3 regions of the Mesorhizobium sp. M0011 genome follow, and region 3 is predicted to be linked to each of the others. Evidence: predicted binding sites of a transcription regulator. Region 3 holds the regulator's gene; each other region holds the start of a gene.
The links. The regulator PhoB, encoded in region 3, activates phosphate uptake and scavenging genes when phosphate is short. The targets are predictions, from matches to a motif close to TGTCATNNANCTGTCAT.
Positions count from the first base shown of each region.

Region 1 (10,328 bases), on a different contig from region 3:
GCGCAACCAGCAGGCGCCCTTCGAGTCCGACGACCTGTTCTTCACCGTGTTCATCGGCATCTGGATAACCATTATGGTCGGCAGTCTTGCTGTCTCCATCTTGCCGCCGATCTTCGGCCAGAAGCTCGGTCCCGGCCGCTACCGCTGGCTCGGCATGACCTTCGAGCCAAGCCGGCGATCCTCCCGTGGTGGCTGGTCGTCGGGGAGTTCCGGCGGCGGATGGTCTTCGGGGTCAAGCAGCGGTGGAGGCTTTTCCGGCGGCGGCGGTTCGTCCGGCGGCGGCGGCTCGTCGGGAAGCTGGTGATGGCATGACGATACCCGGCATCAGCCTGTCGAAACGCGACCGCCTCGCCTCGGCCGTCCTGATTGCCGCGGTCGTGCTGTTCTCCTGTGTCATGGCCTACGCGGCCGACCTGCCGGCGCCGACCGGCCGTGTCGTCGACAATGCCGGCATCCTCGATGCCGCGACCAAGGCGGCGCTGACGCGGAAGCTTGCCGACTTCGAGACAAAAGGTTCCGATCAGATCGTCGTCGCGACGATCCCCAGCCTCGATGGCGAGGAGATCGAGCCCTACGCCAACCGGCTGTTCCGCTTCTGGAAACTTGGCCAGGCGGGCGAGAACAATGGCGTGCTCCTGCTGGTTGCCCCGAACGACCGCAAGATGCGCATCGAGGTCGGTTATGGGCTGGAAGGTACGCTGACCGACCTGCACACCAAGCTGATCATCGAAAACGACATGGTGCCGGCTTTCCGCGCCGGCGACTTCTCCGGCGGCATCAGCAAGGCTGTCGACGACATGGTCATGGTGCTGGAAGGCAATCCGGAAGAACTGGAAGCGCGGGGCAAGCGCAATCCCGCCGACGACAGTACCTCCATCGCCCCCATCGTCGCGGTGTTCCTGATCGTGTGGGGGACGCTGTTCTTCGGCGGCCTGGCGATGGCGTTCCTGCCGCCGATGTTCGGCACAAAGCTGTCGCCGGGCGTGTACAAATGGCTGGGCATGACATTTCGTTACGGCCACGGGCCGAGCGGCGGCTGGGTATCGGGTTCGTCATCGGGCAGCGGCTGGTCGTCGGGGAGTTCCGGCGGCAGTTGGTCTTCGGGATCAAGCAGCGGTGGCGGGTTTTCCGGTGGCGGCGGCTCATCGGGTGGTGGCGGTTCTTCAGGAAGCTGGTGAGACAGATCATGGCAACACGACCAATCAGCCCGCAGGATCATGAGCGCATCGCAACCGCGATCCGCGGCGCCGAGGAGAAAACCGACGGCGAGATCTACTGCGTCGTGGCCCATGCCAGCGACGGCTATTTCTTCCCGGCCGCCTTCATGGCGACCGTGTGCATGCTGATCGTCAGCCTGGCGGTCGGCTACGGTCTGGAGGCCTGGTGGCTGTCGATCCGGCTGCCGCATTTCGTACTCGCCCAGCTCCTGGCGCTTGCCTGCGTGCTGGCCTTGTTGTGGGCGCTGCCCGGCCTGCGCATCCATCTGGTGCCGAGGCGGCTGCGCTACCAGGCGGCGCACGCCAACGCGGTCAAGCAGTTCCTTGCCCGCAACGTCCACCGCACCACGGCGCGCACCGGCGTGCTGGTCTTCGTCTCGATCGCCGAGCGCTATGCCGAAGTGGTCGCCGATTCGGGCATCGACGCCAAGGTCGGCCAGCATGTCTGGGACGGTGTCGTGCGCGACTTGACCGCGCATGCCGGCGACGACCGGCTTGCCGACGGCTTCGTCAAGGCGATCGAGCAGGTGGGTGCGGTACTGGCCGAGCATTTCCCGGTCACAGTGGGCGACAGCAACGAACTCGACGACCATTTGGTCGAAATCTGAGTCCTTCCAGTGAAGCTTCGAGGGCCCTGTCTTAGGTGGTGACCGCCTGTGAGAAAGCAGCCGGCGGGCCGCCGGGACTCTTGCAATCGGGCGATGCGGGTTTATGGTTAACAAATCATGAATACGCTGACGATCGACATCCGGAAAGCCGACCCGCGCGATGCCAGTGCCATCGCCGAGGTGCATCTGGAGGCCTGGCGCGGCGCCTATTCCGGCATCATTCCGCACCGCACCCTGACATCGATGATCAACCGTCGAGGCGCCGACTGGTGGGCGAATGCGATTCGCCGCGCCGCCACCGTCCTGGTCGTCGAGATCGGCGGCAAGATCGCCGGCTATGCGACGATCGGCAAGAACCGCGCCCGCGAACTGCGCCAGCAAGGCGAAATCTACGAATTGTACCTGCGGCCGGAATATCAGGGCATCGGGCTTGGCAGCCGCCTGTTTTCGGCAGCCAGGGCGCGCCTGGCCGACCATGGGCTGAAAGGCATGGTCGTTTGGGCGCTGGAAGACAACCAGAACGCGCTTGCCTTCTATGCCGGCGCCGGTGGCCGCGACGTTGCGGAAGGCGTCGAGATATTCGAGCAGAAGGCGCTCAAGAAGGTCGCTTTCGTCTGGGAATGACAGCCCGGCCTTTCGGCCGCCCGCCTCTTCCGATCGCACCCAGCACCATTCGCCGCATTGCACCATGGCGCGCCGCCCGCTATCGATCGTCCATCGAGAGAGGGATTTAAGCCATGCGCATCGAAGCCATAGCCAGCGGAAAGAACCCGCCTGAGGACGTCAACGTCATCATCGAGGTGCCGATCGGCGGCGAGCCGATCAAGTATGAGATGGACAAGGAAGCCGGCACGCTGTTCGTCGACCGCTTCCTGCACACCTCGATGCGCTACCCCGGCAATTACGGCTTCGTGCCGCACACGCTGTCGGGCGACGGCGATCCGATCGACGTGCTGGTCTGCAACACGCGCGCCCTGGTGCCGGGCTGCGTCATCAACGTCAGGCCTATCGGCGTGCTGATCATGGAAGACAATGCCGGCCAGGATGAGAAGATCATCGCCGTGCCGTCACCGAAACTGACGCTGCGCTACGAGAACGTCACCGAATACACCCAGCTGCCCGACATCACGCGCCAGCAGGTGCAGCACTTCTTCGAGCACTACAAGGATCTCGAGCCCGGCAAGTGGGTCAAGATCGAAGGCTGGCACGATTCCAAATATGCCAAGAAGATGATCGTCGACGCGATCGAGCGGGCCAAGGCGAGCAAGTAGCTGGGCTTAGGCTCTGCGGAGCATCAACCTCGCAGGGCCTAGGCCTCGCGAGGCCCCTCGACTTCGTCATACCAGGGCGGAGCAGCCGCGAAGCGGCGTCGCGGAGACCCTGGTATCCATGCCGTGACGCTCGGTGACGTGAGCGGCGGGACAAAATTCTGCGCCGCTGCGGCGGTGTTGATGTCGCGGCATGGACCCTCGGGTCTGCGCTGCGTCGCTACGCTCCTTGCTGCGCCCGTGGATGACGAAGTCAAAGGCGTTCGGTCAATCCCAACGTGTGCGACCTGCATGTGGCAGAAGTTCCGTGCTAAGCAACTGATCTAGTTATCCACCCGGCCGAAAGCCGGCACGTTGCCGATGACAGTGCGCCTGTCCTTGCCGCAGGCGAAGGTGCGCGCCTTGTCGTCGGCAAGCTTGCGCGCCTGGTCGTTGGCGGTGGGATTGCCGGTGGCCAGCACCAGGCCGACGGTGCAGCCGTCGCGGGCGTCCATCTGGCCGACCTTGGCGACGAGCAGCACCTCGGTCGGCTTTTTCTCGTCCTCGGGATTGCTGATCGAACGGCGATGGATGGCTGCATAGGGTACGGCCTTGTCGCCCTTGGTCTCGATGCGCCATTCGATCTTGGCTCCGGACGAATTGAAGCCGGAAAAGCTTTCCCAGACCGTCGTCATGTCGCCGCCGGGCGGAAAGCCGTAGAACAGCGATTCACGGGCGTCGTCATAGGCGATCAGCACGGGATAGCCGCGATAGCCCGAACAGGCAAGTTCGGCCCAGTCGCCGTCGCCTTCTTCTGCCTGCGCGTAGGTCACGCAATCCTTTTTCGAATCCAGGTCGGTGTAGGCGCTCGCAATGCCGTCGGCATGTGCAGCCTGGCAGAAGCCAGCGAGGATGAGCGGAATCAGCAGGCTACGCATCGCGGGACATCTCCGTTGGAGGTTGTCCTAGCGTATCGCCTGTCGCTATTTCTTCAAGCTGGCTTCGATCAGCAGGTCGGCATTGCGGGCAACCGCCTGGGCCGGGCCGCCGAGCCCGAACAGCTGGCCGCTGATATAGGCGCCCTCGATCAGCAGCAGCAGGCCGTCGCCGAGCGTGTCAGGGTCTTGCGCGCCCATCGCGTCCGCCATGGCGCGCAGCCGGCGGCGCAGTTCCTGCTTGTTGGCCTCGCTGACCACGCGGGCCGGATGGCTGTGGTCGGGATATTCGACCGCCGCATTGGTCATGCCGCAGCCGCGATAATCCGCCACTTGCGTGCGCTTGCCGATGCGGGTCAGAAAAGCCTTGATCTGTGCGCGCGGCTCGCCGGGATGAGCGGCGACCGCCTCGTCGAAACGCTCCCAATATTCAAGATCGTACTGCCTGAGATAGGAGGCGGCCAGTTCATCCTTGGACGGAAAGCTGCGATAGAGGCTGGGCTTGGTGACGCCGGCACGTTTGACGATCTCGTCGACGCCTATCGCCCTGATGCCGCGCCGGTAGAACAGGTCATAGGCCACATCGAGGATCTTCTTGGCTGCTTTCGGCGGCGCCGACGCATGACCGTCGCTGATGGTCAGATCAATATTTTTGTCCGTTGGCATCGTGTGGCTCGATTGACAATGTTACCGATCGGTACGTATACATACTCCACCTGCAACGTACCGGTCAGTAACATGATAGCTCAATCCCGCCCATTTGGCCAGCGCTACGCTTTCGTCGTGGTCGGCGTCATCTTCCTTAGCCTGCTGGTCGCGGCCGGTCTGCGGTCCGCTCCCTCTGTCATGATGCTGCCGCTGGAGACCAGTTTCGGCTGGCGGCGCGACATCATCTCGCTGGCCGCAGGTGTCGGCATCCTGCTTTACGGCCTGACGGGGCCATTTGCCGCAGCCCTGATGGAGCGCATCGGGTTGCGCCGCACGCTACTCGCCTCGCTGGTGGTGATGTCGGGCTCCACGGCGCTCAGCCTGCTGATGACCAAGCCCTGGCATCTGTTCATCACCTGGGGCGTGTTCTCGGGCATTGGTTCCGGCGCTGTCGCCAGCGTGCTCGGCGCGACCATCGTCAACCGCTGGTTCAAGACCAATCGCGGCCTTGTCATGGGATTGATGTCGGCTTCCAGCGCCTCGGGCATGCTGGTGTTCCTGCCGCTGATCGCCGCTCTGGCGCAGTCGGGCGGCTGGCAGCCGGTTGTCATCGCGGTCGCGATCGCGACCGCTGCCCTGATACCGCTGGTCTGGCTGCTGGTGCCGGAGCGGCCGGCATCGATCGGCATGGTGCGCTACGGCGCCGAGGCTGACGACGTGCCGCCCACTCCGCCTGCGTCACAGGGCAATTTTCTGGCGCACACGCTGAACACCCTGCGCCGCGCCGCCGGCACCCGCGTCTTCTGGTATCTGTTCGCCACCTTCTTCGTCTGCGGCTTCACCACCAACGGGCTGGTCGGCACGCACCTCATCGCCTTCTGCGGCGACATGGGCATCGGCGAGGTGCAGGCCGCCGGCCTGCTGTCGATGATGGGCATTTTCGACCTGATCGGCACGACACTGTCCGGCTGGCTCACCGACCGCTACGACCCGCGCAAGCTGCTCGGCGTCTATTACGGCATTCGCGGCCTGTCGCTGATCTACCTGCCCTATTCCGGCTTCTCGGCGACCAGCCTGATCATCTTCGCCGTGCTCTACGGCCTGGACTGGATCGCCACCGTGCCGCCGACGCTGCGGCTCGCCAACGAGGCGTTCGGCGACCGCAGCGGGCCGATCGTGTTCGGCTGGATCGTCGCCGGGCACCAGATCGGTGCGGCCGCTGCCGCCGCCTTTGGCGGCACCATGCGCGAGTTGCAGGGCAATTACGAACTGGCGTTCCTGATCGCCGGCATGACGGCAATCGCCGCCGCCTGTATCTCGCTGCTGATCAACACCAGCAAGCCGGCGTTCGATCCGGAGCCGCAAGCGGCCTGAGCTGCTCTTCCCTTCTCTCCTTGTGGGAGAAGGTGTCGCCGAAGGCGACGGATGAGGGGTGTTCCAGGGAATGCCGACGTCTCACTCCGCTGGAACACCCCTCATCCGTCTCGGCGCTGCGCGCCGATCCACCACCCTGGGCGAGTCACGGGCCTCGCCCGCCCTTCGGGCCCCACAAGGGGAGAAGGAAGATGTGGCTGTTATCAAAACTTCATCATCCCGAGATGTCCCTGAAACATTGACGCTGGACCTTGGTGGCACCGCTCAAGCCATCCAGGAGACAGCCGTGAACAAGCTCTCGATGACCCGCCGCGCCTTCGTCACCTCAGCCAGCGCCGTTGGGCTGGCCGGCGTTTCGAGCTTGGCGCTGCCCTACTATTCGCGCGCCAGTCAGCGGCCGGCCTTCACCCATGGCGTCCAGTCGGGCGATGTCGACGCAACCAGCGGCATGGTGTGGACGCGCACCGACCGTCCGTCGCGCGTCATGTTCGAGGTGTCGTCGACGGAGAATTTCGCCAATGCGACACGCCTGGCGCCGCTCGATACCTCGCCGGCCAGCGATTACACGGTCAAGCGGCTGCTCACCGACCTCGCTTCCGATCAGGACATCTTCTACCGTATGACGGCTGCCGACCTCGCCGACATCAATGCCGTTTCCGAGCCGATCACCGGGCGCTTCAGGACGGCGCCGGCCTCGAAGCGCGACATCCGCTTTGCCTGGTCGGGCGACACCGCCGGCCAGGGCTGGGGCATCGATGAGACCGGCATGAAGACCTACGCCACGATCGGCAAGCACACGCCCGACTTCTTCCTGCATTCGGGCGATACCATCTATGCCGACGGCGCCATGAAGGACGAGGTCGACCTGCCCGGCGGCGGCAAGTGGAAGAACGTCGTGCTGATCGACGGCAAGCGCAAGGTCGCCGAGACGCTGGACGAATACCGGGACCAGTGGAAATACAACATGATGGACAGGAACGTGCTCGGCCTCAGCGCCATCTGCCCGACCTTCTACCAGTGGGACGACCACGAAGTGCTCAACAACTGGTCGGATTCGAAGGATCTCAGCGCCGACAATCGCTACACGGAGAAATCCATCCACGTGCTGGCGGCCCGTGCGGCGCGCGCTTTCCATGAAATGACGACGATCCGCTACGAACCCTCGGAGCCGGGCCGCGTCTATCGCAGAATAGCCTACGGGCCGCTGCTCGACGTGTTCTTCCTCGACATGCGCTCCTATCGCGGCCCCAATGGTCCGGACATGCAAGATGAGATGACGCCGCAATCACGCATGCTGGGCGAACAGCAGACGAAATGGCTGAAGCGCGAACTGGCGAATTCGAAGGCCACCTGGAAAATCATCGCCGCCGACATGCCGCTCGGCCTCGTCGTCTGGGACGACGGCACCAAGAAGGTTGGCGCCGAAGCGGTCAGCAATGGCGACAATGGCTTGCCAAAAGGGCGCGAGCTCGAGATCGCCGACCTGCTGCGCTTCATAAAGAATGCCGGCATCAGCAACACCGTCTGGCTGACCGCCGACGTGCATTACACGGCCGCGCACTACTACAACCCGGACAAGGCGCAGTTCCAGGAGTTCAATCCGTTCTGGGAATTCGTCTCGGGTCCGATCCATGCCGGCACGTTCGGGCCGAACGATTTCGACATGACGTTCGGTCCGGAGCTGAAGTTCATCGAGGCGCCGACCGCCGAACAGGGACAGAACCTGCCGCCCTCGGCCGGTCTGCAATTCTTCGGGCTGGTCGATATTTCAGGCGCCAGCGAGCAGATGACGGTGCGGCTGATGGATCGCGACGACAACGAGCTCTACAAGGTGACGCTCGACCCGGTGCGGTCGGCGTAAGCGCGCTTTCTACCCTCCCCCTTGTGGGGAGGGTCGGCGCGGCGGCTTCGCAAAGCGAAGCTGGCGAGACGGGGCGGGGTGAAGCGCTGACTAGTCCGGGTAGCAGACCATGGGGATATTCGGCCAGACGGCGCTGTCGCAGTTGGCGGCGTCCTGCCGCTGCTTGAAGGCGGCGCTGACCGGGCCGGTCACCATCGGGTCGACGCCGTCGGGCGCGTCGGCGAAAATCTGCTCGGCCGACTGTGCCTCTGATGGCAAGGTAGGCCGTGATTCCTTCATCGTCGCGGCCGACTGCGCGGCGTTGGCCGCCAGCAGGACGGCGAAGGCAACTGAGGCGATGAGCGGCCAAAATCGGTTGAGTTTATCGGTCATGACGTTCGAACTGTCTGGGCCCCGAAGGGTTCCCGCCTTGGTTAACAAAATCATCTCACACGCAGATGCTTAAGATTTGATGAGTATTTGGTGACGCTCCTCCTCTTTCGCAACTGCGAAAAACCCTGTATGAGCCGCGCAACCGAAAGAGGCAGCGCCTTTTGGCCTGCTGCCTGCAACGCTTCCGAGACCAGAACATGAAAATTCGTAATATCGCGATCATCGCGCACGTCGACCATGGAAAGACCACCCTGGTCGACCAGCTTTTGAAGCAGTCCGGCTCCTTCCGAGACAATCAGCGCGTCGCCGAGCGCGCCATGGATTCCAACGATCTCGAAAAGGAACGCGGCATCACCATCCTGGCCAAGGCGACTTCGGTCGACTGGAAGGATACCCGCATCAACATCGTCGACACCCCCGGCCACGCCGATTTTGGCGGCGAGGTCGAACGCATCCTGTCGATGGTGGACTCAGCCATCGTGCTGGTCGACGCAGCCGAAGGGCCGATGCCGCAAACCAAGTTCGTCGTTGGCAAGGCGCTCAAGGTCGGCCTGAAGCCGATCGTCGTCATCAACAAGATCGACCGTCCGGACGCCCGTCATGTCGAGGTGGTCAACGAGGTGTTCGACCTTTTCGCGGCGCTCGACGCCACCGACGAGCAGCTCGACTTCCCGATTCTGTACGGTTCAGGCCGCGATGGCTGGGTTTCGGAAAATCCGGAAGGACCCAAGGACCAGCAGCTGGGGCCGCTGTTCGACCTCGTCATCAAGCATGTGCCGGAGCCGACCGTTCATCCCGGCCCGTTCCGCATGATCGGCACCATCCTGGAAGCCAATCCGTTCCTCGGCCGCATCATCACCGGTCGCATCGAGAGCGGCACGCTCAAGGCCAACCAGCCGGTCAAGGTGCTGCACCATGACGGCACCCAGATCGAAACCGGCCGTATTTCCAAGATCCTCGCTTTCCGCGGCCTCGAACGCCAGCCGATCGATGAAGCCCAGGCGGGCGACATCGTCGCCATTGCCGGCCTGTCGAAAGGCACCGTCGCCGACACGTTCTGCGATCCGGCGGTGAGCGAGCCGCTGCATGCGCAGCCGATCGATCCACCGACCGTGACCATGTCGTTCCTCGTCAACGATAGTCCGCTGGCCGGCACCGAAGGCGACAAGGTGACCAGCCGCGTCATCCGCGACCGTCTGCTGCGCGAGGCCGAAGGCAATGTCGCGCTGAAGATCGAAGAATCGCCGGACAAGGATTCGTTCTTCGTCTCCGGCCGCGGCGAATTGCAGCTGGCCGTGCTGATCGAGACGATGCGCCGCGAAGGTTTCGAGATCGCCGTGTCGCGTCCGCGCGTCGTCATGCAGAAGGGCGAAAATGGCGAATTGCTCGAGCCGGTCGAGGAAGTCGTCATCGACGTCGACGAGGAACACGCGGGCATCGTCGTGCAGAAGATGTCGGAGCGCAAGGCCGAGATGGTCGAGCTGCGTCCGTCCGGCGGCAACCGCCAGCGCATCGTCTTCCACGCGCCGACGCGCGGCCTGATCGGCTACCAGTCGGAGCTGTTGACCGACACGCGCGGCACCGCCGTGATGAACCGGCTGTTCCACGCTTACGAGGCCTACAAGGGCGAATTGCCCGGCCGCACCAATGGCGTGCTGATCTCCAACGAGCAGGGCGAGGCGGTGGCCTACGCCATGTGGAACCTGGAAGATCGCGGTCCGATGGTCATCGACCCGGGCGTCAAGGTCTATCAGGGCATGATCATCGGCATCCACTCCAGAGACAACGATCTCGAAGTGAACGTGCTGAAGGGCAAGAAGCTGACCAACATCCGCGCCGCCGGCAAGGATGAGGCGGTGAAGCTGACGCCGCCGATCCGCATGACGCTGGAGAAGGCCTTGGCCTGGATCCAGGACGACGAACTGGTCGAGGTGACGCCGAAGACGATCCGTCTGCGCAAGCTCTATCTCGATCCGAACGAGCGCAAGCGCTTCGAGAAGTCAGCCAAGGCGGTCGGCGCGGCGTAAGGGCACCGCCACGCATATGAGCGGCAAACTCGTCACGGC
Region 1 covers NZ_JAMYVQ010000038.1:27,568-37,895, reverse strand. The annotation lists gene NKK51_RS28680 (TPM domain-containing protein) at 1-304, shown strand, start outside; gene NKK51_RS28675 (TPM domain-containing protein) at 309-1,178, shown strand; gene NKK51_RS28670 (TPM domain-containing protein) at 1,187-1,825, shown strand; gene NKK51_RS28665 (GNAT family N-acetyltransferase) at 1,943-2,449, shown strand; gene ppa (inorganic diphosphatase) at 2,563-3,096, shown strand; gene NKK51_RS28655 (hypothetical protein) at 3,417-4,010, opposite strand; gene NKK51_RS28650 (TetR/AcrR family transcriptional regulator) at 4,056-4,673, opposite strand; gene NKK51_RS28645 (MFS transporter) at 4,746-6,029, shown strand; gene NKK51_RS28640 (alkaline phosphatase D family protein) at 6,331-7,890, shown strand; gene NKK51_RS28635 (hypothetical protein) at 7,981-8,262, opposite strand; gene typA (translational GTPase TypA) at 8,460-10,289, shown strand; gene NKK51_RS28625 (hypothetical protein) at 10,306-10,328, shown strand, end outside.
Region 1: the regulator PhoB is predicted to act here: its motif matches at 6,228-6,244, upstream of NKK51_RS28640 (alkaline phosphatase D family protein).

Region 2 (10,328 bases), on a different contig from region 3:
CCCCAGAGCGTTGGGCTGATCGCGCGCGATTTCCAGGGCACCGCGGTCGAAGCCATCGACGGCTCGGTGCGGACCGTGCTCACGCGAGGCCACAAGCTCGGCAAGTTCGATTTCGTCTATGCCTCCGGCCTTTATGACTACCTCGCCCACAACGTCGCGGTGAAACTCACGAAGACCTGCCTGCAGATGTTGAAGCCGAACGGGACGTTCCTGTTTGCCAACTACGCCGAGGGCACGCCTGACGCCGGCTACCGGGAGACATTCATGGACTGGGTGTTGCTGCTGCGGTCGGAGGTCGATATGTGGAACATCGTCAATGCCAGTGTCGACCGCAACGCCGTCGAGGCGCAGGTGTTCTTCGGCGAGAACCGCAACGTGCTCTATGCCGTCATTGAAAAGCGCGGATAGCACCCGCCTGGACTGCACCGGGCCGGGCGTGCCTTTGGCTTGCACCTCCGGCCGCCTTCCGCTATAGAGCCGCCACCCGCGTAGACACCCTTGGAGGCAACGCGGCGGAAGGCCGCCTTCCCGCATGATCCCGAAAAGTGGATTCCGGTTTTCGGACCAGATCATGCGTGGGTATGTCGGCTTTCGACGTTTACGGTCCAGGCACTCTGCCAACCGTGAGCGCTCCAGTAAACCGAAAGGAAATGCCATGAGCCACGACACTTACGAGCTCAAGGCCGAAGCACGCGAACAGGTCGGTAAGGGGTCCGCCCGTGCAGTTCGCCGCAACGGTAAAGTGCCTGCAGTAATCTATGGTGACAAGCAGCCTCCCCTGGCTATCGCGCTCACCTACAAGGACATCTATTACAAGATCCATGGCGGCGGGTTCCTGACCACGATCGCCACGATCGATGTCGACGGCAAGAAGATCCAGGTCCTGCCGAAGGACTTCCAGCTCGACCCGGTCAAGGATTTCCCTGTCCATGTCGACTTCCTGCGCATCGGCAAGGACACCCAGGTCAATGTCGACGTGCCTGTCCACTTCATCAACGAGGACAAGTCGCCCGGCATCAAGCGCGGCGGCGTGCTCAACATCGTGCGTCACGAAGTCGAGTTCCACTGCCCGGCCAATGCGATCCCGGAATTCATCACCGTCGATCTCACCGGCGCCAACATCGGCGACTCGATCCACATCTCGGCGGTCAAGCTGCCGGCTGGCGTCAAGCCTGTGATCTCCGACCGCGACTTCACCATCGCGACCATTGCCGGTTCGTCGGCGATGAAGCCGGAGACGGAAGAGACGGCTGAAGTGGCTGCACCCGAAGCGGCTCCTGCCGCCGAAGAGAAGTAACTCTTTCCCGCCCGGAGCAGACGATGCTTGTCTTTGCAGGCCTCGGCAATCCGGGCGCGAAATACGCCAGCAACCGCCACAATGTCGGTTTCATGGCGGCGGACGCAATCGCCCGCCGCCATTCCTTTTCGCCCTGGACGAAGAAATTCCAGGGCCTGATTTCCGAGGGCACGCTCGGCGGCGAAAAAATCGTCCTGATCAAGCCGCAGACCTTCATGAACCTGTCCGGCCAGTCGGTCGGCGAAGCACTGCGCTTCTACAAGCTCGAGCTTTCCGCGCTCACCGTCTTCTATGACGAGATCGACCTTGCCGAAGGCAAGCTGCGCATAAAGACTGGCGGCGGTGCCGGCGGCCATAACGGCATTCGCTCGATCGACGGCCATGTCGGCAACGCCTATCGCCGCGTACGCATCGGCGTCGGCCATCCCGGCGTCAAGGAAATGGTCCAGCACCATGTGCTCGGCGATTTCGACAAGGCCGACCGCGAATGGCTCGAACCGCTGCTCGACGCGATCGCCGACAACGCCGCCATGATCGCCAAGGGCGACGAGTCCGGCTTCATGAACAAGACCAGCCTCGCCGTCCAGGGCAAGGCCGGCTCGCAACCGGAAAAGCCGGCACCGAAGCAGCCGGCGCAGAAGCAGCAAAGTCACGTCCGCCAGGCACGGCCGCAGCAGGTGCCAGCCAAGCTGCCGGAAAGCGGTCCAATGGCCGCCATGCTGAAGAAGCTGTTCGGCGGCAAGGACTGAGCATCAAGGGGACCGAAGGGCTTGACGTTGATCACCCCTATCGCCCATAGCCCTGATCAAATTTCTATTTTCCCGATAGGACCGAACAAAAATGGGTTTCAAATGCGGCATCGTTGGCTTGCCCAACGTCGGCAAGTCGACGCTTTTCAACGCGTTGACCAGAACGGCTGCGGCGCAAGCCGCCAACTATCCATTCTGCACCATCGAACCGAACACCGGCGAGGTGGCGGTGCCAGATCCGCGCCTGCAGAAGATCGCCGCGATCGCCAAGTCGAAGGAGATCATCCCGACCCGCATATCCTTCGTCGACATTGCCGGTCTGGTGCGCGGTGCCTCGAAGGGCGAAGGGCTGGGCAACCAGTTTCTCGCCAACATCCGTGAGGTCGACGCCATCGTGCATGTGCTGCGCTGCTTCGAGGATGACGACATCACCCATGTCGAGGGCCGCATCGACCCCGTCGCCGATGCCGAGACGGTCGAGACCGAGCTGATGCTCGCCGACCTCGACAGCCTCGAACGCCGCATCGTGCAATTCCGCAAGCGCGCCGGCAGCAAGGACAAGGAAGCGACGACCGTGCTGCCGCTGATGGAGGCAGCGCTCGAACTGCTGCAGGCCGGCAAGCCGACCCGCATTCTGCTCAAGGGTATTTCGCCCGAAGATTTGCGCATCCTGCAGGGCTTGAACCTTCTGACCTCGCATCCCGTGCTCTATGTCTGCAATGTCGCCGAGGCCGACGCCGCCACCGGCAACGAGCACACCAGTGCCGTGGAAAACATGGCCACCGCCCAAGGCGCCGGCACCGTGGTGATCTCGGCGGCGATCGAGGCGGAAGTCGCCCAGCTCTCCGACGAGGAAGAAATGGAATTCCTGTCGTCGCTGGGCCTCGACGAACCCGGCCTGAACAAGGTCATCCGCGCCGGCTACGACCTGTTGCATCTCATCACCTATTTCACCGCCGGGCCGAAGGAGACGCGCGCCTGGACCATCCATAAGGGCGACAAGGCGCCACAGGCCGCCGGTGTCATCCACACCGATTTCGAGCGCGGCTTCATCCGCGCCCAGACCATCTCCTACAACGACTTCGTCACACTGGGCGGCGAAGTGGCGGCCAAGGAAGCCGGCAAGGCGCGCGACGAAGGCAAGGAGTATGTCGTCCAGGACGGCGACGTGCTGCTGTTCAAGTTCAACACCTGACGCCGGCCTGTCAGGCACCCAAACATCCGACGAGTAATCGGGGAAGCTTTCTCGGCGTGATCTTCCGATCCGGCCCGTGGCGATCGGTTGGGTCGCCACTTGTCTTGATTTTGTCACGTCACAGGTCTAAGCGGCAGAAGCACGGTCGGCGCTGACGTCGAGAACCGTGCAATCCAACACGACGCGTCAATCCGAACGCACCCTTTGGCCCCAGCAAGGGATACCAGGCGATGATCAAGGCCTTCGTCGTGGACAATGATCGCCTGCGCGTCGTCGACGATCTCCTGGCAAACAGCGAGACCATCGTCTGGGCGGACCTGTTCAACCCGACAAAGGAAGAGGAAGCGACGATCGAGAGCTGGCTCGGCGTTGCCATTCCGACGCGCGAGGAGATGGAGGAGATCGAGATTTCGAGCCGCCTCTATGTCGAGGACGGCGCCTATTTCATGACCGCCACCCTGCCCGCCCAGACCGAAATCGACGATCCCTTGATGTCGCCAGTTACCTTCGTGCTGGCCGGCACAAGGCTGATCACGGTGCGCTACCACGAGCCGAACGCCTTCAAGACCTTTCCGCAGCGCGCCGAGAAGGTGGCGACCGGCTGCACCAGCGGCGACACCATCCTGATCGGCTTGCTGGAGGCGATCGTCGACCGTCTCGCCGACATTCTGGAACGCGCTGGCCGCGACATCGAGGCGATCTCGCGCGATATCTTCGAAGCGCGATCGACCAAGGTTTCCAAGCGCAATCGCGACTTTCAGGAACTCCTGAAAGCCATCGGCCGCAAGGAGGACATCGCGTCTTCGATCCGCGACAGCCTGATCTCGCTGCAGCGCCTGGCAGGCTTTTTCGCCCATGCCTCGACCCGCACCAAGATGAGCAAGGACACCAAGGCGCGCATCAAGACGCTGTCGCGCGATGTGCTGTCGCTGGCCGACCACGCCACCTTCCTGTCGCAGAAGATCTCCTTCCTGCTCGACGCCACCCTCGGCATGATCTCGATCGAGCAGAACGCCATCATCAAGATCTTCTCGGTCGCCGCCGTCATCTTCCTGCCGCCGACTTTGGTCGCCTCGATCTACGGCATGAATTTCGACGTCATCCCCGAGTTGAAATGGGAGCTTGGCTATCCCTTCGCCATCGCCATGATGGTGCTGTCGGCGATCCTGCCCTTCTGGTACTTCCGCCGCCGCGGCTGGCTCTGAGTGGCCCTGTCGATCGGCTGCCACAGGCTGGCGCAGTAGAAATCGCTTGACCAAACGAACGCCGGCCTGCATCCGGAAACCCCGATCCTGGGGATCGTGGGTCGACAAGCCGGATTCCAGACCATGACTGCAGAGATAAAAACATGGGCCTATGAGGACTTCATCGAGGGCGCATCGATCGACCTCGGCTCGAAGCTCGTGAGTGCCGCCGAGATCGTCGAATTCGCCGGAGAATTCGACCCGCAGCCGATGCATCTCGACGAGGAAGCCGGTAAGGCCAGCATCCTCGGCGGGCTGGCAGCGTCGGGCTGGCACACCTGCGCAATGTTCATGCGCATGCTGTGCGATGCGTTCCTGCTGGACTCGACCTGCCAGGGCGCGCCCGGAGTCGATCAGGTCAAATGGAAGAAGCCGGTCCTGGCCGGCGACCAACTGACCGGCACCCTGATGGTTATTGCCAAGCGCCTGTCGAAATCGAAGCCGCAACTCGGCTTGGTCACCATGCGCAGCGAACTGTTCAACCAGCGTGGCGAAAGCGTCTTCGAGCTCGAGAACTCCGTCATGTTCCTCACGCGCGATGCCGCGGGGAGCCAAGCATGACACTGGACGAGTTCTTCCGTATCGGCACCACCGTCACGCTCGGCTCGCACTCATTCGAGCCCGAGGCGATCAAGGCCTTCGCCCGTAAGTACGACCCGCAAATCTTCCATATCGACGAGGAGGCCGCGAAGAAAAGTGTGCTCGGCGGCCTCTGCGCGTCCGGCTGGCACACGGCCGCGACCTGGATGAAACTCAATCTGGAAAACCGTATGGACGCCGAGATCGCTGCGTGGAGCGGTCCCGGTCCAGTGCCGGAATTCGGTCCCTCGCCCGGCTTCAAGAACCTGAAATGGCTGAAGCCGGTCTATGCCGGGCAAACCATCACCTTCACGCGCACCGCGCTGTCGCACCGCCCAATCGCCTCACGCCCCGGCTGGCGGCTGCTGGCGCTGCGTTCGGAAGCTTTCGATTCCACCGGCGACAAGGTGCTCGAGTTCGAAAGCGCCGTTCTGGTGAAGGCCGAGTAACGCCACTTTCCCTCTCCCTTCTTGTAGGAGAAGGGAGAGCACTCCTCAATGTCCTTCGAACCCTATCAGCGTTCTGACCGGCACACCGAGGGCTTCGAGCTTGGCGCGGCCGCCGAGGTCCGGCAGGTCGATGACAAAACAGGCAGCGAGGATGTCGGCGCCGATCTGGCGCAGAAGTTTGACCGCCGCCTCCGCGGTGCCGCCGGTGGCGATCAGATCGTCGACAAGGATCACCTTCTCGCCCGGAGCAACGCCGTCCTTGTGCATCTCCATCTCGTCCAGCCCATATTCCAGGCTATAGGCGACGCGCACCGTCTCGTAGGGCAGCTTGCCTTTCTTGCGGATCGGCACGAAGCCGGCCGAGAGCTGATGGGCGACGGCGCCGCCAAGGATGAACCCGCGTGCCTCGATGCCGGCGATCTTGTCGATCTTCTGGCCGGCATAGGGATGCACCAGTTCGTCGATGGCGCGGCGGAAGGCGCGCGCATTGCCGAGCAGCGTGGTGATGTCGCGAAACAGGATGCCGGGCTTGGGATAATCCGGAATGGTGCGGATCGCGGCGAGCAATGTGTCTTCGAGGGAGGATTTCATGGGTCGAGATTACCTGAAACGGAGGTTCTTGCGCGACAATTGTTCGATCGAACTGCAGCCCATCAGCTTCATGCCGCGTTCGATCTCGACCCGCATCTGTTCAAGCGCCCGTTCGACGCCGGGCTGGCCGGCCGCCGCGAGCGGGAACAGATAGTAGCGTCCGACGCCGACGGCCTTGGCACCCAGCGACAGCGCTTTCAGCACATGCGTGCCGCGCTGCACGCCGCCATCCATGATGACGTCGATCCTGTCGCCAACGGCGTCGACGATCTCGGCAAGCTGATCGAACGCCGCCCGCGAGCCATCCAGCTGCCGCCCGCCATGGTTCGACAGCACGATGCCGCTGCAGCCGATGTCGACGGCGCGTCTTGCATCCTCCACCGACATGACGCCCTTGAGGCAGAACGGACCCGACCAAAGCTTGACCATCTCGGCCACGTCGTCCCACGTCATCGACGGGTCTAGCATCTCGGTGAAGTAGCGGCTGATCGACATCGTGCCGCCGCCCATGTCGACATGCTCGTCGAGCTGCGGCAGCTTGAACCCCTCATGGGTGAAATAGTTGATCGCCCAGGCCGGCTTGAGCGCGAACTGTGCCATTCCGGCGAGATTGAGCTTGAAGGGAATGGCAAAGCCGGTGCGTTTGTCGCGCTCGCGGTTTCCCCCGGTGATGCTGTCGACGGTCAGCATCATCACCTCGACGCCAACCGCCTTTGCGCGCTGCATCATCGCCCGGTTGAGGCCGCGATCCCGGTGGAAATAGAACTGGTAGACCTGTGGGCTGCTGCTGATGCCGCGCGCCTCCTCGAGGCTGACGGTGCCAAGCGAGGAGACGCCGAACATGGTGCCGTATTTGGCGGCGGCCCTGGCGACCGCGCGCTCACCCTGATGGTGGAACAGGCGCTGCAAGGCGGTCGGCGAGCAATAGAACGGCATCGCCAGCTTCTGGCCCATGACCGTCACCGACATGTCGACCTCGCTCACTCCGCGCAGCACGTTGGGAACAAGGTCGCAGGTCTCGAAGCTTTCGGTGTTGCGGCGATAAGTGACCTCATCGTCGGCCGCGCCGTCGATGTAGTTGAAGATCGGCCCGGGCAGCCGCTGCTGTGCCATCCGCCGGAAATCGGAAAAGTTGTGACAGTCGCTGAGCCGCATCATCGAATTCCAAAGGCCATGGCGGGACGAGCTTCTCGCCACCGTTCGATGCGTCGAATATCAACCTGATGCCGCCATGCCAACGGACTAATTGCCGAACTTTCGCTTGAGCACGAGCGTTAACAAAAAAGGAGCGCCTTAAGCGCCCCTTCCCGTCTAAATCCGGCTGACGAGGATTACATGCCGAGATCGGAACGAAGCTCGGCCCTGGCCACTTCATATTCAGCCTTGAAGTCGTCCCGGTTGAGCAGGACCGCGGCAATAACGCTGCCGGAAATCTTGCCCATCTCGACGTCGGACGCATAGTGGATGCCGCCGACCTCGCGGTTGTGGGCGTATTCGGCCGCACGCGCCATGATCTCGGCGCGCTTTTCCGGGACCATGTCGGACAGGATGATGCCCATCATCGTGCCTACGGTGGCATGGCCAGACGGCCAGGAACCGGAGCTCGACAGCTTGACCGCCGGCTTGACGAGATCGCTGAGCTGATGCGGGCGCGGGCGCTTCCAGACATCCTTGGCCGGGTCGACGACAGCCCCTTCGGTAGCCACCACGCGATCGAAGAAAGCGCTGAATTTCGGCAGCGTTTCCTTGTTGAATTTCGGCCCCATGACGTCGGCAAAGCGCCAGACATTCTCCTCGGCATCGGCCACCGCGCTGGCGACCATCTCCGGGGTGCGCGTCACCTGCAGCGTCAGCACCTCGCCGAGTTCGGCCTTGGTCTGCGCCGAATCGTTTGCCGGCGGCGGCGGCAGGATCATCGTCAGGTCGACGTCCTTGTTGGTGACGAAGGGCTGAGCGTCTTCCGCTTGCGCGGCCGAGCCGAGGATGAGCAGCAACAGGCCTGCCGCGAGCGATGCGTATCTTTTCATGAATGCGATCCTTTGATGAGAGCAGCACAGGATCGCCGGATGCGATGACGGCCATGTGACATGACCAGCCTCCGGAAATGCAAAAGGGCGCCTCTCGGCGCCCTTCGCGATCACTTGATTGTGTGGCCTAGTGGGCCACGCCTTCCCACACCTTGCGCTTGGTGAGATAGACCAGCGCGCCGAACAAAAGCAGGAACACCAGAACGCGAAAACCGGTCTTCTTGCGGTCTTCCATATGCGGCTCAGCCGCCCACGCCAGGAAGGCGGAGACGTCGCGGGAATACTGATCGACGGTCTGCGGCGCACCGTCATCATAGGTCACCTGGCCGTCGGAGAGCGGCTTGGGCATTTTCAGCGACACGCCGGACATGAAGTACGGATTGTAGTGGGTGCCTTCCGGGATCACCATGCCGGCCGGCGGCGTCTGGTCGTAGCCGGTCAGCAGCGAGTGGATATAGTCGGGGCCGCCCGCGTCATACTGGGTGAAGATGTCGAAGACGAATTGCGGAAAGCCGCGCTCGACGCCGCGCGCCTTGGCCAGCAGCGACATGTCGGGCGGGGCAGCGCCGCCATTGGAAGCGGCGGCCGCTTCGTCGTTTGCGAACGGCGGCGGAAAGTGGTCGGACGGCTTGCCTGGACGGTCAAACATGTCGCCGGCATCGTTGGGACCGTCATGGATCGTGTACTCGGCCGACAGCGTCTTGATCTGCGCATCGGAATAGCCGAGGTCCGACAGCGTGCGGAAAGCCACCAGGTTCATCGAATGGCAGGCCGAGCAGACTTCCTTGTAGACCTTGAGGCCGCGCTGCAGCTGCGCCTTGTCGTAAGTGCCGAATGGGCCGGTGAAACTCCAGTCCATTTCCTTCGGCTCGTCGATCGGGAAATGTGTCGGATTGGCCACATTGTGTGCCTCTTCGGCGGCGATCGCCCGAGTGCCCGCGGCCCCAGCGGCGACGGCCACGAGGCCGATCAGCGCCAGCGAGGTGAGAATCTTTTTCATGCCAAATCCCCTTAGATTCTCTACCCGCTCAGCCTTTGGTTTCCGGCGCCGCAGTAGCGCCCGCCGGATGTCCGCTGCCGCCCTTGTTCTTCTCGAGGACCGCCTCGGTGATCGAGTTCGGCAGCCGTCGCGGCGTCTCGATCAGTCCGAGCACCGGCAGCGCGATCAGGAAGAAGGCGAAGTAGAACAATGTCGCCATCTGCGCCATGAACACATAGCTGCCTTCGGCCGGCTGCGAGCCCAGCCAGCCAAGCAGGATGGCATCGGCCACGAACAGCCAGAAGAACAGCTTGTACCAGGGCCGGTAAACGGCCGAGCGTACCTTCGAAGTGTCGAGCCACGGCACCAGGAACAACATGACGATGGCGCCGAACATGCACAGCACGCCGCCGAGCTTGGAGTTGATCGGCCCGACATTGAAGGTGATGGCGCGCAGGATCGCGTAGAACGGCAGGAAGTACCATTCGGGCACGATGTGGGCCGGCGTCTTCAGCGGGTTGGCGACGATGTAGTTGTCGGGATGGCCGAGATAGTTCGGCAGGTAGAAGACGAAATAAGCGAAGAAGAACAGGAACACGATCATGCCGAACGCGTCCTTGATGGTCGCGTAGGGGGTGAAGGCGACAGTGTCGGTCTTCGACTTGACCTCGATACCCGTCGGGTTCGACTGGCCCACGACATGCAGCGCCCAGATGTGCAAAACGACGACGCCGGCAATCATGAACGGCAACAGATAGTGCAGCGCAAAGAAACGGTTCAGCGTCGGGTTGTCGACGGCAAAGCCGCCGAGCAGCAGCTGCTGAATCCAGTCGCCGACCAGCGGAATGGCGCTGAAGAAGCCGGTGATGACGGTGGCGCCCCAGAAGCTCATCTGGCCCCATGGCAGCACGTAGCCCATGAAACCGGTCGCCATCATCAGGAGATAGATGATGCAGCCGAGGATCCAGAGCAGTTCGCGCGGCGCCTTGTAGGAGCCGTAATAGAGGCCACGGAAGATGTGGATGTAGACGGCGACGAAGAAGAACGAGGCGCCGTTCGAATGCATGTAGCGCAGCAGCCAGCCGGAATTCACGTCGCGCATGATCTTCTCGACCGAGCCGAAGGCCAGATTGGTGTCAGCCGTGTAATGCATGGCCAGCACGATGCCGGTCAGGATCTGCGCCACCAGCATGATCGAAAGGATGCCGCCAAAGGTCC
Region 2 covers NZ_JAMYVQ010000010.1:129,859-140,186, reverse strand. The annotation lists gene NKK51_RS14250 (class I SAM-dependent methyltransferase) at 1-408, shown strand, start outside; gene NKK51_RS14245 (50S ribosomal protein L25/general stress protein Ctc) at 656-1,297, shown strand; gene pth (aminoacyl-tRNA hydrolase) at 1,321-2,046, shown strand; gene ychF (redox-regulated ATPase YchF) at 2,138-3,241, shown strand; gene corA (magnesium/cobalt transporter CorA) at 3,472-4,446, shown strand; gene NKK51_RS14225 (MaoC family dehydratase) at 4,570-5,046, shown strand; gene NKK51_RS14220 (MaoC family dehydratase) at 5,043-5,513, shown strand; gene NKK51_RS14215 (adenine phosphoribosyltransferase) at 5,559-6,104, opposite strand; gene NKK51_RS14210 (alpha-hydroxy acid oxidase) at 6,114-7,259, opposite strand; gene NKK51_RS14205 (acid phosphatase) at 7,436-8,131, opposite strand; gene NKK51_RS14200 (cytochrome c1) at 8,259-9,131, opposite strand; gene NKK51_RS14195 (cytochrome b) at 9,160-10,328, opposite strand, start outside.
Region 2: the regulator PhoB is predicted to act here: its motif matches at 8,176-8,192, upstream of NKK51_RS14205 (acid phosphatase).

Region 3 (10,328 bases):
GTTGCAGGCCGCGACGGTGCCGGCAGCGACGCCCGTGCAGACTTCTTCCTTCTTGATCCAGCCAGCGTCGATGACGAGGTTGAGATTGTCCTTGGTGATGGCAATCGGAGTCAGGAACAGCGACTTGACGGTGTTGCCGCCCGGCGTCGTGAAGTCCTTGGCGCCGGCAATGTCGCCGGTCTTCTTGCCGTCTGCGAGCTGCGAAGCGATCTCGGCGGCCGTCTTGCCGAGCTCACGCGCGTCCTTCCACACCGAAACGGTCTGCGTGCCGAGCGCGATACGGTTCAGCGCGGCGTGGTCGCCGTCCTGACCCGAGACCGGCACAGTGCCGGCAAGGCCCTGCGCCGTCAGCGCCGCGACGACGCCACCGGCGGTGCCGTCATTGGCCGCGACCACCGCGTCGACCTTGTTGTCGTTGGCGGTCAGGAACTGTTCCATGTTCTTCTGGGCGTTGGCGGGCAGCCAGCCATCCGTGTAGGCTTCGCCGACATTCTTGATCTTGCCGCTGTCAATGGCTTCCTTGAGCACTTCCATCGAGCCCGAGAACAGGAAGTCGGCATTGGGATCGGCACCGGAGCCCTTGATGAAGACGTAGTTGCCTTCCGGCTTGACCTTGAACACTTCGCGGGCCTGCATGCGGCCGACTTCCTTGTTGTCGAAGGTCAGATAGAAGACGTCCTTGTTTTCGATCAGCCGGTCATAGCCGACGACCGGGATGCCTTCGTCCAATGCTTTCTGCACCGCAGGGCCGATCGCCGAGGCGTCCTGCGCCAGAATGATCAGCGAATTGGCGCCCTGCGAAATCAGGCTTTCGACGTCGGTGAGCTGCTTGCCGGGATTGGACTGCGCATCGGCGGAGATGTACTTGTCGCCAGCGGCCTCGATCGCCGTCTTCATGGCGGCCTCGTCGGTCTTCCAACGCTCTTCCTGGAAATTGGACCAGGAAACGCCGACGACCTTGTCCTTCGCCTGCGCGACAGACGCGAGCGTCAGCGACATGGCGGCACCCGCCAGGATGGCGGCTGTGAATCTTTTCATATTATCCTCCCTGCGCCGCGTATGGCGCGACCAAACTGACCCGAGGGCCGGCATAGAAGCCCTATTTTTTCGAGCCTCGAAAAAACACTGGGCCAACGCCTGAACGCTGTCAACATCGAATCTGATGGATTTTGATGGCCTTTCGAATTTTTTTCGAGCCCCGGAATAAATAAATGACAGGGCGCGCGGCTTCTGCCAGTATTTATCTGCGTTGCCGACAGCGTTCCAGGGCAGGAAGAACCGCGGCGACCGGGAGGACGTGAAAGAACATGTCGGTCGGAATCCGCCACGACGATCTGCGTCGCCGCAACCGGGCGATGGTAATTGCGGCCGTGCGCCAGGCCGGACAACCGTCCCGCACCGAAATCGCCGCGACCACAAGCCTCAGCCATTCGACCATCTCGGCGATTTCCTCCGACTTGATCGTCGAAGGCATCCTGACCGAAAGCAAGCCGAGCGAGGCCGGCTCGCTCAAACGCGGCCGGCCGCAGGTCGGCCTCAGTCTCAATCCGGAAGCGGCCGCGGTAATGACCGTGGTGCTGTCGCTGAACTTCCTCTCCGTCGCCGTCATCGACTATGCCGGCCAGGTAGTATCCGAGGAACAGCGCCGGCTGGACACGCTGACGATGTCGCGCGAGTCGCTGATCGGTGAATGCACGGCAATCGTGCGGCGCCGCCTGGCGGATCCCGACCTGGACGTGCGCAGCATCGCCCGCATCGCGCTGGCCATCCAGGGCATCACCGACACCCGTGCCCGCGCCATGCTGTGGTCGCCGATCACTCCGCACACCGACATCGCCTTCGCTGACATATTCGAAGACGAGTTCGGCATCCCCGCCATAATGGAGAATGACTGCAACATGATGGCGGTGGCATTGCGGTGGCGCGATCCGCTGCGCTACCGAGACGACTTCATCGCTATCCTTTTGTCGCACGGCATCGGCATGGGACTGGTGCTGAAGGGCGAATTGTTCACTGGCACCCATTCTTCGGGCGGCGAATTCGGCCACATGATCCATCGGCCGAACGGCGCGCTCTGCCGCTGCGGACGGCGCGGCTGCGTCGAAGCCTATGCGGGCAATTACGCCATCTGGCGCAACGCCAGGCAGATGGGCGAGGATGCAGAACCCGTCGCCGATGTCAGCGACGCCGACATGCGCGCCCTGGCTGCCGCGGCCCGCGAAGGTGACGGACCCGAACGGGAAGCCTATCGCAAGGCCGGCGAAGCGCTCGGCTACGGCCTCGGCAGCCTGTTCGCGCTGATCGATCCGGCGCCCGTTGCCATGGTCGGCGTCAGCGCGGCCGCCTTCGACCTGATAGAGCCGGCACTGCGCGAAGCGATTGCCCAGACCGCCGGCGGCCAGCACTCAAAATCGATTTCCTTCGATACAGAGCCGAACGAACTGCCGCTGATCCGCGAAGGCTGCGCCATGCGGGCATTGATCTTCGTCGATCAGGAGATTTTTGCGCCGGGCGTGCAGGCGAGAGGGAGCGCCGGAAAGAGCGTGGCGTGAGGGCCAGGGTCAAAATTGCGCGGTCCGCAACATCTACCGCTCCGTGAAAGCGCGCGCGAAGGAATCGCGCATCGGCCGTACGAGATACTCGAAGAAAGTCCGTTCGCCGGTGCCGATGAACGCTTCTACCGGCATTCCAGGGTAAAGCTGCTCCGCTTTCACTCCGGGCGGCAAGTCGGCGGCAATCTTCAGCTTGGCGCGGAAATAGGGTTCATGCGTAGCCTGATCGATGAGCCGATCTGCGGAAACCTGTGTCACCATGGCTGAAATCTCAGGGGTGAGCCGCATGTTCAACGCTGATAGTCGCAGTTTTGCCGGCTGGCCGACACGAACCTGGTCAATGTCTTTCGGCGGCAGCCGTGCATCGACGATCAAGCCCGATGCCGTAGGCAGAATCTCCATGATCTTCTCGCCGGGGGCAATCACGCTGCCCTTGGAATTGTAGGTGGACGATACCACGATGCCCGCCGCTGGCGCCTTGATCGTCGTCCGCCGCAGCACTGCCTCGGATGCCCGCATCTGTTCGTCAATGTCAGCCAGCGAAGAACGTACCTCGTCGAGTTTCGTCAGGGCTTCCTCCACGCGCTGCGTGGTCAGGCGCTCTATCTGCTCCTGGGCTTCGACGATCTGGGTGTTGGCCGATGCAAGATTTGCCTCCAGCGCCCCTGCCTGCCCGACGAGATCGGCCTCGCTACGCAAAAGCTGTGAATATTCAGTGCGATTGGTGAGGCCCTTGTCCAAAAGGCTGGTCTTGATGCCCAGTTCTTTCTTCACGACTTCGGCCTGTTGCTCAATGGCCTGTTTCTGGGCCTGCAACCCGACGACCGATTGGCGATGCATGGCAACCCGTTGCCTGAGGATCGATTGTTCCGATCGAAATCGGGCGAGCCTGGCGTTGAATTCCTTCCGCTGTTCTTGAACCAGGACCTCGAAATTGTGCTGGAACGGTGCCGGCGCAGCCTCTGTGATTGGCGCAAGCCGATCCAACCCGTCGCGTTCCGCCTCCAGCCGCGAGGCGCTGGCCTTCAAAGCGATCGACTGTCTCGTCAGCCGGTTGAGTTCGGCTTGCGCGGCTGTTCGATCCAGCAGGATCAGTTCCTGGGCCTGTTGCACGCGATCACCCTCATGGACGAGCAACTCTTGGATGATGCCGCCCTGGGGATGCTGGATGAGGATGTTCCCGCCTGTCGCCGAGATTGTGCCTTGCGTGATGACCGCGCCGGACAACGGTGCACTGACCGCCCAATAGCCAAAGCAACCAACCAATATCGCCATTGCCGCGTATCCGGCGAATGCCACCCGGCGAATGTCGGTGCGTGCTGTGCCTTCCCGGACGAGGCTTTGCGCTGTCATCTTCTACGATCCAAAGCGGACACTATGAGGGGTGCCGCGGATCGTCGTGGCAAAAGACCCTGTCACCGCCATGCTGCGCTGTGGGGCAAGGCTGATGCCGGCGATCGGCTGCCGCATCACGTCGCCGCTTGGACCGAAGGCTTCGATCACTCCGCTGCGCAGAAGCATCACGCGGTCGCAGGCTGCGGCGATCGAAGGGCGGTGCGTTATCACGATTGTCGTAACGCCCGCCGCTTTTGCGGCGGCAAGCACTTCTTCGAGCGCGGCTTCGCCGCTGCCGTCGAGATGGGTACTGGGCTCATCCAGAACGAGAACATGCGGATTGCCGTAAAAAGCGCGCGCCAGCCCGATCCTTTGGCGTTCGCCGCCCGATAGTGTTCTGTCCGACGGACCTATTCTGGTCTGATAGCCGTCTCGCTGCTCCAGTATCAGCTCATGCGCCCGGGCATTCTTTGCTGCCTCGACGATAGAGGCGTCATTCGCATCGGGTTCAAAGCGGGCGACATTTTCCGCGATCGATCCGGGAAAGAGCTCCACCTCCTGAGCGAGATATCCGATATGCCGGCCAAGCTGCTTCTCGTCCCAGGTTCTGAGATCGGCGCCATCAATCCTGACGCAGCCGCTGGTTGCCTGAATCGCACCGACAAGCAATCTTGCCAGGGTGGACTTGCCGGCTCCGCTCGGACCTATTATCGCCACCGCTTCGCCTGCGCCGATGCGGAAGTTCAGTCTCTTGATGATGGGTTCGGTGCCGGGCGTGGCGTTCGGCGCGACAAAGATCAGGCCCTGCACGACAATTTCGCCGGACGGGTCCGGCAAGGTCAGTTTTTGCGCATGTGCCGGATGGGCGGAAAGCGCCTTGTCCAACCGCTTCCACGATCGTCTGGCGTCGACGATCTGCCGCCATGACCCGATCAGTTGGTCGAGCGGCTGCAGCGCGCGGGACGACACCAGGGAAGACGCGAAGATCATGCCGGCCGTCATCTTCCCTTGCAGCACGAGCCATGCTCCGACACCCAGTATTGCCAGCTGAAGCATCATGCGTACGGCTCGCGACGTTCCACTGAAAATCGCGTTGGCCATCGACGAACGGTCATGCAGGACTAGCGCCTCCGCCACGTGCCTTCCCCACACTCGCGCGGCGTTTTGGATCATGCCCATGGCGCGCAGCGTCTCCGCATTCCGGGCAAAGGCCTGCTCCGACAGGCTGGCAACAGCCGAGCGTTCCGCCGACAAGGCATCATTCCTGCCGGTGGCAAACTGATTTGCCAGGACCAGCGCAAGCAACAGACCAGATCCCGCCAGCGTAAGCCAGAACAGCAAAGGATGGATGAGGTACAGCAGGGCGAGGAAGAACGGAGCAAACGGCAGGTCGAACAAGACCGCCGCGCCACGTGACCTGATGAAGGCGCATACCGAGGCAAGGTCGCGCAGTGGAGGCAGGGCTGCTCCCCCGGCGTACTTAGCCTCCAGCGAGACGGCGAATGTCCTCGCGCCCAGTCTGTTGTCGACAATGGCTGCAACGCGCTGCGTGTAAACGGAGCGGACCGCATCGAGGAGACCGAGAAAGGCGAGTGCGAGAACCGCGATAGCAGAGAGGTAAAGAAGCGTCTCGACGCTGGAGGAAGGCAGGACGCGGTCATAGACCTGCAAGAGATAAAGGGGGATCACCAATAGCAGGATGTTGATGAGGAACGAAAAAACACCGACATCGGCGATGGCGCGCCTCAAGACTGCCCGCAGATCAGACCGTGCAATCATTCCCGCGCTCCTAACGGCTCATGGCCCCAACATAAGGGCGTCGCTTAGACCGAATGGTCGCCGGCGATGTCCAAGGGGTGGTGCTGCAGGTCGTCCAGCGTATAGGCGCGGATGTAGTCGATCTTCATCTCCGCTGGCGTAGCCAGATGGTCAGGAGGCTGGCCGGCAATGCCGCCCACCGCGAGATTGGCCAGCATATACATGGGATCGTGCATGTCGGCCGGCGTCGCTGCTTGAGCGACCTTTACACTATCGTAGGTCCAGACAAGCTCATCCTTCGTCCAGAGCAGGCCATAGGTGTGGAAACCGTCGGTATCCGCAACGTTCACCGTTGACGAAACCTTCGTGTGCGCTCCCGTCTCATTGGAATGCGCCGTCATGTAGAGCGTGTTCGGGTCCTGGCCGCGCGTTTCGACAACGTCCAGCTCCGGCGGCCACGATCCGTCCTCCGGAAGCAGCCAGAACGCCGGCCAGGCTCCGGCTGTTTCAGGAAGATCCGCCCGCATTTCGAAATAGCCGTAGGTTTGCGAGAAGGTGTCGTGGGTCGTCAGGATCCCCGAGGTGTATTCGTAGTTGTTGATCAGAGGCTTGATGTCCTCCGGCGCCTGCGCGGCGGTGATGGTGAGGACGCCGTTCTCAACGCTGAACGGATGGACCGAACTCGTCGGGCCATAATTGGCGTCGATATACCACTGCAACTCACCATTGCTGCTCAACGTGCTGCCGTTCGGCGCTCCCCACCAGAAATTGGAATTCCAGGTGCCGTCCTGCCCGTCCCGAAGGCTCAGCGTGTTGAAATCGTCGGAGAAGGACAGCGTCATTGCGGACTTGTCGATCGGAAGTTCGAACTGGGTGGGCTGCAGCTTGTCGATGGTCGTATTCTTGAACACCAGGATCTCGTCGGATCCGAGGTTCAGCATCACGTTAGATTCCACCTGGACCATCTGTGAACGGACGGCATCGAACGAAGTGAAGTCGTAGCCGTCAAGCCGGACCGCATCGGTCGCACCGAAGTCGAAGATAAGATCGCTTCCATTACCTTTGGAGATGGCGAAAGTATCGGCGCCATCGCCGCCGATCAGGACATCATTTCCCTTGCCGCCATCCAGCGTCTGGTGACCCGACCCGCCCTTGATGATGTTGTCCACCGCATTTCCGAACGCAAATCGGTTGGTGCCGGTAACGACGAGGTTCTCGAAATTGTCGGGGAGCTTGTAGCTCATCCATGTGTCGATCGTGTCGATCCCTGCCCCAGGATCCTCGACCACCTTATTGTTGGTGGAATAGAGATGATAGTAGTCGTCGCCGGCGCCACCGTAGATCGTGACAGTGACGCCGGTGTCTCCCCAGAAGGAGTCGTTGCCGGAGGTGCCATGCAGTTCCGGTCCAGACCCGGTGGCCGAGAACCAATGAGTGGAAGCGCCGGTGTAGGCAAGAGGGATGCCCTTGGCATTTAAGACCGTGCTCATCAGAAATCCTTCCCAATGGTGCCCGACCTGGTCAAAGGTCCGGCGACCGCTTCCAAGCAACGCTGCAAAGAACGAGATCGTTCCACGGAATCGTCATTAGATCCGAGATCGCGTTGAGCAATCGACAGACGAGCAATGAATAAAGAGGAGAGGACTCGCAATAATTTGAAGTAATTTATTAAAATTGTATATTTCTGCAGAATACGCGTCATCCGACGAACGTATATCTAAATTAACTCAAAGTCATTCTTGCGTGGCTTTCTGGGCGGAGTCTGCGGGCAAGATGGCGACGTACCAAGTAATTCGCCGTGCTTCCTGCGGCCAGCCGGGCCCCAATAGAGAGTTTGGGAGATCGGGGAACGCCAGAAGCTGCCTGTCGCTTTGGCCCAAATGCAGTCATTCGAAACCTGATGAGGATGACCGCTCCTGGCGTCACGTGCTCGCTCCCCATCCATGAGACGAGTGCAACATTCCACCGGCTGTTGGCGACCGCGTGCTAATCGAGTTTTCCCGATCTATCGGGACGGAACAGCCACCTAGTCTTCCCTGATCGCGTAACCCGCCCCACGGATGGTGCGGATGACATCAGGCATGCGGCCGTTGTTGACCGCCTTGCGCAGCCGGCCGACGTGCACGTCGACAGTGCGTTCGTCGATGTAAATCGTCTCGCCCCAGACATTGTCGAGCAGCTGGCTGCGCGAGAACACGCGGCCGGGGTGGCGCATCATGAATTCGAGCAGGCGGAATTCGGTCGGCCCGAGCCGGATCTCGCTCTTCTTGCGATAGACCCGGTGCGACTCGCGATCGAGCACGATGTCGCCGACCTTTAGCACGCTGGACAGCACTTCCGGCTTGGCCCGGCGCAGCAGCGCCTTGACCCTGGCCATGAACTCCGGCGTCGAGAACGGCTTGACCAGATAGTCGTCGGCGCCGGTCGACAGGCCGCGCACGCGGTCGCTTTCCTCGCCTCGCGCGGTCAGCATGATGATCGGCAGCCGCTCGGTCTCTGGGCGCATTCGCAGGCGCCGGCAGAGTTCGATGCCGGAAACCGCCGGCACCATCCAGTCGAGCACGAGAAGGTCGGGAACGTTCTCCTGCAGCCGGATTTCGGCCTCGTCGCCGCGCGTCACCACCTCGACCTGGTAACCTTCGGATTCAAGATTGTAGCGGAGCAGCACGCCTAGCGGCTCCTCATCCTCCACCACCATGATGCGTGGTGCGATCATCGGCTGGTCACCCCTGTTATGCCGCTGGCGCGGACATTGCCGTCTCGTCCTGCTTCGGACGATTGGCTGGCAGCTGCGTGCCGGTCAAAACATAGTAGGCATTTTCGGCGATGTTGGTCACGTGGTCGCCGATCCGCTCGAGGTTCTTGGCGCAGAACAACAGGTGCGTGCACGCCGTGATGTTGCGGGGATCTTCCATCATGTAGGTCAGCAGCTCGCGGAACACCGAGGTGTATTTGACGTCGATGCGTTCGTCATTGTTTCTGAGCGTGGCAAGCGCTGCCGGGTCGGCGGCGGCGTACTCGTCGACGACCCCCTGCACCTGGATCAGCACCAGTTGCGCCATCGCGTCGATCGAATGCGAAAGGTCGTGCGGCGTGACACTCAGCCCGACAGTGCCGACGCGCTTGGCGATGTTCTTGGCAAGGTCGCCGATGCGCTCAAGGTCGCCGGCCATGCGGATCGAACCGACCACCGCACGCAGATCGTTGGCCATTGGCTGGCGCTTGGCGATCAGCGTGATGGCGCGATCGTCCAGCTCGCGCTGGCGTGCATCCATGATGGCATCATCGGAAACCACGCGCTGCGCCAGCGCATTGTCCGAATTGAGCAAAGCCTTGGTCGAGCCACTGACCATCGAGCGGGCGAGATCGCCCATGTCGCGGATCAGCTGGCTGATCTGCTCCAGATCCTCATCGAAAGATGCGACGGTATGTTCACCCATGATCTTCGTCCCTCGTATGCCTGAGCTCAGCCGAACCGGCCGGTGATGTAGTCCTGGGTGCGTTTGTCGTCGGGGGTGGTGAACATCTTGTCGGTGGCGCCCTCCTCGACCAGATAGCCTAGATGGAACATCGCGGTGCGCTGCGACACGCGCGCTGCCTGCTGCATCGAATGGGTGACGATGACGATGGTATAGTTCTGACGCAGTTCGTCGATCAGTTCCTCGACGCGAGCGGTGGCGATCGGGTCGAGCGCCGAACACGGTTCGTCCATCAGGATCACCTCGGGTGACACGGCGATGGCGCGTGCAATGCACAGACGCTGCTGCTGGCCACCGGAAAGACCCGTGCCAGGTTCTTGCAAACGGTCCTTGACCTCGTTCCAGATCGCCGCCTTCTTCAGGCTCGACTCTACGATCTGATCCATATCGGCCTTGCGCTTGGCCAATCCGTGGATGCGCGGACCATAGGCAACGTTCTCGTAGATCGATTTGGGGAACGGATTGGGTTTCTGGAACACCATGCCGACGCGCGCCCTGAGTTCGACGACATCGATGTTCTTGTCGTAGATGTCTTCTTCGTCGAGCGTTATCTTGCCGGTTACCCGTGCTGAATCGATGGTGTCGTTCATGCGGTTGAGGCAGCGCAGGAAGGTGGACTTGCCGCAGCCGGAGGGGCCGATCAGCGCCGTCACCTGATTCAGGCGGACGTCGAGATTGACATCGAACAGCGCCTGCTTCTCGCCATAGAACACGCCGACCTTGTCGCCGCGCATTTTGATCACTTCGTTCGACTTCATCTTGTCGCCCACTGCGTTTTCAAGGGACTGTTCGGTCATGATGTTCATACCAAGATGCCTTTTTTTCTACCAGCGCCGCTCGAACCGACGCCGAAGCACGATCGCGGTGATGTTCATGGCCATGAGGAAGACGAGCAGGATGATGATGGCGCCGGACATACGCTCGACGAAGGCGCGTTCGGCCTCGTTCGCCCACATATAGATCTGCACCGGCAGCGCGGTGGCCGGATCGAAAGGCGTCGTCGGTGGATCGGCGACGAAGGCGACCATGCCGATCAGCAGCAGAGGCGCGGTTTCGCCGAGCGCACGCGCCAGACCGATGATGGTGCCGGTGAGGATGCCGGGCGCGGCAAGCGGCAGGATGTGCTGGAACACCATCTGCATCTTGGAGGCGCCAAGACCGAGAGCTGCCGAGCGGATCGACGGCGGCACCGCTGCAAGTGCGG
Region 3 covers NZ_JAMYVQ010000020.1:72,258-82,585, forward strand. The annotation lists gene xylF (D-xylose ABC transporter substrate-binding protein) at 1-1,038, opposite strand, end outside; gene NKK51_RS21210 (ROK family protein) at 1,308-2,552, shown strand; gene NKK51_RS21215 (HlyD family type I secretion periplasmic adaptor subunit) at 2,586-3,905, opposite strand; gene NKK51_RS21220 (type I secretion system permease/ATPase) at 3,909-5,666, opposite strand; gene eglC (endo-1,3-1,4-beta-glycanase EglC) at 5,711-7,135, opposite strand; gene phoB (phosphate regulon transcriptional regulator PhoB) at 7,672-8,361, opposite strand; gene phoU (phosphate signaling complex protein PhoU) at 8,378-9,085, opposite strand; gene pstB (phosphate ABC transporter ATP-binding protein PstB) at 9,112-9,930, opposite strand; gene pstA (phosphate ABC transporter permease PstA) at 9,949-10,328, opposite strand, start outside.